2 regions of the Pseudalkalibacillus sp. Hm43 genome follow, and region 1 is predicted to be linked to the other one. Evidence: riboswitches for the same ligand, from Rfam matches in the RefSeq annotation. Region 1 holds a riboswitch; the other holds the start of a gene.

Region 1 (3,127 bases):
GTGGTCGTCCACCTCAAATACTTCATTCACTTCGTTAGACTCCGGATCCACCTTGTACATGATGGATTGGCTATGTGGCCGGTATTCCGCAACGGGTACCCAAATGTGTTCACCATCAAAATCAATTCCACCTGGATGATACATATCGCCTTCACCCAGCTCGATATCCTTCAACAATTGGCCTTGCTCATCTACAACAAACAGATGCCCGACTCCCTTACCGGCTGTTCGATCATATCCATCTTTCGGCTGATTATATTTCTTCGGCTTCTCAATGATCTCCACCGATGAGATGTAGTACTTATCCTCGATCTTCGTCATCCCTTGTGGGTGATGGACGTTGAAATTCAAATCAAGCTCCTCGACTTGGTTCCACTCTGTACTACGTTCCAGCTGTTTGAATTCATTTGTCAGACCTTCCGTATCGCTGTCAGTGGCAACGACCGTCGATACCGTTCCAATCAGTAAAGCGGCTGATAAAATGGTTGTGATTACGCGCATGTGCGTTCCTCCTTGTGGGTATGTACGTTAACGTTTTAAACGTAAACAATTTCACCCTCATTAGGAAGAGGAACCTGCACTTCTTTAGACTATTTACGAAGAATTAAATGTCTCTTTAGTTTTAACACGAAACTGTAATCCTACATGTAACAATTCCCATGTAAAAAACCCCTTCTCTCATCGGAAAAGGGGTTCATTATCTAAATTTTTTATGAAGCAAGTTGTTCCATCCGTTTCAAGTATGGTGCCAACTTGTAGTAGATCATCACGAACAATACGGCGACAATCGTGCTCTTGATCAAGTTGAATGGCGTAATCCCTGTTAGAATCAACTGCGTCATCATTTCAGACGTCATCGGATCATAATTCAGGAACCATGTGTACGCTGGCAGGATCAACACGTAATTCAATAGTGCCATCACGAGCGTCATTGTAAACGTTCCTGCAACCAATCCCATTGTCAAACCTTTCTTGCTGCGATACTTACGGAACAAGATTGAAGCCGGGACGATATACAAGCTGCCCGCCAGGAAGTTGGCGAACTGTCCGACAGGTACCCCTGTCATACTACCTTGCACACCGTAATGCAGAATGTTCTTGATCGCTTCGACGGTAATTCCTGCAACCGGTCCGAAGACGATTCCGCTTAATAATGCCGGTACATCACTCAAGTCGATCTTAAGAAATGGCGGCAGTCCTGGAAATGGAAAATCCAGGAGCATCAATACGTACGCCATGCTGCTCATTAGTGAGACAGCAATCATGCGATACAATCTCCCCTTTTTTTGCATAGGAAACCTCTCCTTTTCCTAAACGCCATCTTGCTTCCAATGCATTGCACACTTCCGCCCATATGAGATCCACCTGTTTTCTATGGCATAAAAATCCCTAAAGCTATTCGCAGCTTTAGGGAGTATTTGCGCTTTCTATGACAGGTTTTTAGACCATTAGAAACTAAGCCTCTTCTCGTACGTGACTAAAAGAAACCGTGCAAACATCTTCTCCCATCCAGACTATACTGTCGGCTCTGGCCTTTAACCAGATCAGCAAAGCTCTTCTGTTTGAGAAGAACAAAGCTCGCGGGCTCATGAAGGGGGTCTTCATCTACCGCCGGTCGGGAATTTCACCCTGCCCCGAAGATGGTGTTTATGTTGTTGTATTTACAATTACAGTATATCGTTAAATGGCTTGATTCTGCAATAGGAATGCTTATTTCCCATCAACTGACACTTTTCAGGTCCGGTCTTTCCTTCTTCTGTTTTTTCTTATAGACCATCTTAGCTAGAGATATACTGATCTCATACAACAACAGTAACGGTATCGTCACAAGGAAGTCAGAAATGAAATCCGGCGGCGTAACCGAAACGGCGACCACAACGAGAACGAAATATGCGACTTTCCTTGCTTTGATCAGATGGGTCGGGTTCAATATACCGATGGTCGTCAAGAATAGAATGACCACAGGTAATTCAAATAACAACCCGAAAGGAAGGGTCATCTGCATCATGAATCGGAAATACTTCTCTGTTGTGTACATTTCTTGGAAATGATTAGCTGACAGACCTTCCATGAAGGAAAGGACCATCGGGAAGACAATGAAATAACCGAACGATATGCCGACCAAGAATAATAGAAATAATACTGGAATATAGGAGAGCGTTGCTTTCTGTTCTTTCAAGTTCAGCGCTGGTTTAATATAACGATAGATTTGAAATGCGGCAAAAGGTATGGTCATGGCAATCGCACAAATCCCCGAGATCATGAAATACACCCAAAGGATATCTGAAGGTCCAAGGATGACGAGCTTTTGATCGAGTTCCCGAATCAGCCATTCATAAATCTCCTCGACAAACACGAAGGATCCAACCAGGAATAGGATGAACACAACCAAAGTCCAGATGATTCTTTTTCTTAATTCTTCTAGATGTTCTGTGACTTCCAACTCTTCATCCACTTCACGCATAGCATTCACCGCCTTTCTTCTTTAGTAGAAAGAGGCTGACTCAATCGCATCGATTAAGCCAACCCCCATCCCATTATTTCTGTTCGCTTTGAGCTGTTGCTTTTTTCTCTGCTTTATCGTCGTCATCATCATCAGAAGACATCAAATCTTTTGTAGAATTTTTGAATTCTCTCAATGTGCTGCCGGCTGCTCGTCCGAGCTCAGGCAGTTTAGATGGTCCGAAGATGATCAATGCGATGATCAAAATCAAGATCAATCCAGGAATACCAATTTGACCGAAAGGCATCGTTCATTCCTCCTCTTTTTTATCGATTAAAATCCGATGATTGCTACGACTGCAGGTCGTGGCATACGTTCTCCTGCTCGGTGTGGCCATGTGCTTGTCGGATTGGATAGGTCTTCTGTTTCTTCACCTGGATGTTGGACGGATAAGAACAACGTCTTTTCATCGGGAGTGAAGGATGGTCCAGTCAATTCAGCTTGAATAGGCGCAGATGCGAACTGGAATGCTTCCCCTTCTTGGGGACCAGACGTTGGGATTGCAAACATTCCGTTATTCTTGAACGGTTTCCAGACTTTATCGTTCAACTTGCTGCTCGAGATATCCGTAACCGTCCACAATGTTCCGTACTGGTCGAATGTCAGGTTATCCGGAGCACTGAA
Region 2 (3,127 bases), 1.3 Mb from region 1:
TTCGTGATGGCCGTTCAGAAGGTGTTCGATCAGTTGGAAAGATGGTCAGAGTCGTTTGGCTTTGAAGCGCGCGTTGTCAATTTGGGTGGAGGGTTCGGTATCCCATACACGTCCGAGGATTCTGCGATTTCTATTGAAAAAATGGTTGGTGTCTTGATTCGTGAGGTGGAAAACCAGGTGGCTGCTCGAGGACTTTCGATGCCCGAAATCTGGATTGAACCAGGGCGTTCTCTTGTAGGTGAAGCGGGAACGACGCTCTACTCAATTGGTTCTGAAAAAAGAATCCCTGGCGTGCGAAATTATCTAGCGGTCGATGGAGGCATGACGGATAATCTTCGACCTGCCCTGTACCAGGCAAAATATGAAGCCGTCATCGCCAACCGTTTGATGCAGAAAAACGCTCAAGTCGTTTCAATTGCAGGGAAGTGTTGCGAATCTGGGGATATGCTTGCTCATGACATCGAGTTGCCGAAAACGTCTCAAGGGGACATTCTTGCGATGTTCTGTACGGGGGCATATGGATATTCGATGGCGAACAACTACAATCGCCTTCCGCGTCCGGCAGTTGTTTTTGTAGAAGAAGGGGATGTGCAGCTCGTCGTAGAACGGGAAACGTACCGGGATCTTGTCCATTTGGATCGACCTTTGAAAAAGGCCACTGTATCAAGCGTTTAGAACGATGATTGGAAGGCACTTACCTTTACTTCTCCTCCAAAAAGTCATACAATAAAACTACTTGTCAAAGAGGAGGAACCAATCATGAAAAAAGGTAGTATCGAGTTTGAAAACGGAGAAAAAGTACTTATCGATTTCTTCCCTGAGGAAGCACCGAATACAGTTGCGAACTTTGAAAAATTAGCGAATGAAGGTTTTTACAACGGTTTGACGTTCCACCGTGTCATCCCTGGTTTCGTTTCACAAGGCGGATGCCCGACAGGAACTGGAACTGGCGGACCTGGTTACACAATCGATTGTGAAACAGAAGGAAACCCTCATCAGCATAAGCCTGGTTCATTATCAATGGCACACGCTGGTAAAAACACAGGTGGAAGCCAATTCTTCATCGTGCATGAGCGTCAACCGCACTTAGACGGTGTACATACCGTTTTCGGTCAAGTGACAGAAGGCATGGATTCCGTATTGCGCACTCAGAACGGCGACGTGATGAAAGAAGTCAAAGTCTGGGAAGAATAATAAACATCAAAAGGAGGATCGTTTCATTCTGAAACGGTCCTTTTTAACACTTTTGTGGGACTGTCTAGGTGACAGTCCCTTCCTATTACGGGAGACAAAGCTGCATTTTCGAGAGATGGACCCACATTTTCGAGAAACACCGACCTAATTTGCGTATAAAACGCATTTCAGTAAGTCTAAAATCCTCATCTAAGATTTGTGATTCTCCACTTATACAATAATTGTTCACTATAGAATGGATCAAAAGCGAATTTCGTAACATTTTCAACGTAAATGCGTGAATATTACATCAACCTTCTCTTTTTTCACATCGACCGTGCGAGGAGGACATTCCTCTTGCTAATGCGGGAAATAAAGAGTAACATGAGAATACAACTGAAATATCCTTCGGGGTCGGGTGAAAATCCCAACCGGCGGTGATAAAGCGAACGGTGCTTTTCAGTCCGTGACCCGGTGCAATGTCTATTGTAGCGGTGGATTCGGTGCAATTCCGAAGCCGACAGTATAGTCTGGATGGGAGAAGGATTCATAAGAAGAACAAGGTATATTCTGCTGTAAAACAACAGCAGTCACTATGCCCTCAGTTTACCTACGTCTATTGTCTGAACATTCGTTCAGTTAGACAAAGGTTTATTTGTTCATGATTTTAAACCCCCGAAGATGCTTATGCATTTTCGGGGGTTTTTTCACCTTCAAGTAGGAAAGAGGAGATCAGATGATACAAGAACAATATATGCAGCTCGCATTGGATATGGCGAAGCAAACAGCCGGTCAGACGTCTCCGAATCCGAAGGTAGGTGCTGTTGTCGTCCGAAATGGTGAAGTCGTAGGACTGGGAGCCCATCTTAAAGCGGGTGAAGGACATGCTGAAGTCCACGCCTTAAATATGGCTGGATCGAAAGCAGACGGAGCTATCATGTTCGTTACGCTGGAACCGTGCAGCCACCACGGCAGGACACCGCCTTGTGCGGATCTCGTCATCGAACGAGGCATCAAGACGATCTATATCGCGACTTTGGATCCAAATCCGATCGTGGCAGGTAGAGGTGTCGAACGTTTGCAAGAAGCAGGGGTCGAAGTCCATGTTGGAATGCTCGAAGAAAAAGCAGTAGCTCTCAATCCATTCTTCAACCATTTCATGAAAACGAAGCTTCCTTATGTCACCTTGAAAGCTGCGTCGAGCCTGGATGGAAAAACAGCGTCCAATTCAGGGGATAGCAAGTGGATTACAGGAGAAGAAGCGCGTCTTGATGTTCATCGACACCGTCATGAGCATGATGCCATCCTGGTCGGGGTCAATACGGTCATCCAGGACGACCCACAACTCACGACAAGGATTCCCCTCGGTGGTAAAAATCCGATCCGTATCGTTTTGGATACGAACCTGCGGATTCCTGCTCATGCGAAGCTTTTACATGACCAAGAAGCGGAAACGCTTATCATTGCTGGGAGCAGTGCGCCAAAAGCTCGGATCGCTGAACTTGAAAGAGCATCCGTTCGAGTCATCCAGCTCGATGAACCAGCGATCGAAATCCCTTCTCTGCTGGAAAAGATAGCGAAAGAAGGGATCACATCGATTTTCGTGGAAGGCGGCGCATCCGTACATGCGAGTTTTATCCAAGCAAGATGTTTTCAACAGATAATCACTTACATCGCACCGAAATTGATCGGTGGAATCCATAATCCGACCGTCATCGGTGGAACAGGAATTGAGACGATGAAGGATGCTGTCGAACTAGAGATAATTTCAGTTGAACATGTGGGGAATGATTTGAAGGTCGTTTCCGAGCTGAAGGAGGGATGAGGAATGTTTACTGGGATCATTGAAGAAATCGGAACCATTCAATCAGTGAAAGAATCGAGTGAAGGTTATGTCGTCACAATCAATACGAAAAAGGTCCTTGAGGATGTCCGCCTAGGAGATAGTATCTCG

What was found. A riboswitch is a leader RNA that binds a small molecule or an ion and turns the genes downstream of it on or off. The one in region 1 is predicted to bind FMN.
Region 2: it holds a riboswitch for FMN, as region 1 does, so the genes downstream of both, ribD (bifunctional diaminohydroxyphosphoribosylaminopyrimidine deaminase/5-amino-6-(5-phosphoribosylamino)uracil reductase RibD) here and ACXQIQ_RS08450 (ECF transporter S component) in region 1, are expected to answer to the same signal.

The regions. Positions count from the first base shown of each region.
Region 1 covers NZ_CM135129.1:1,592,063-1,595,189, forward strand. The annotation lists gene ACXQIQ_RS08445 (DUF6454 family protein) at 1-501, opposite strand, end outside; gene ACXQIQ_RS08450 (ECF transporter S component) at 711-1,292, opposite strand; FMN riboswitch at 1,494-1,646, opposite strand; gene tatC (twin-arginine translocase subunit TatC) at 1,721-2,464, opposite strand; gene tatA (twin-arginine translocase TatA/TatE family subunit) at 2,538-2,750, opposite strand; gene ACXQIQ_RS08465 (PhoX family protein) at 2,777-3,127, opposite strand, start outside.
Region 2 covers NZ_CM135129.1:302,286-305,412, forward strand. The annotation lists gene lysA (diaminopimelate decarboxylase) at 1-675, shown strand, start outside; gene ACXQIQ_RS01595 (peptidylprolyl isomerase) at 760-1,194, shown strand; FMN riboswitch at 1,574-1,723, shown strand; gene ribD (bifunctional diaminohydroxyphosphoribosylaminopyrimidine deaminase/5-amino-6-(5-phosphoribosylamino)uracil reductase RibD) at 1,910-2,998, shown strand; gene ribE (riboflavin synthase) at 3,002-3,127, shown strand, end outside.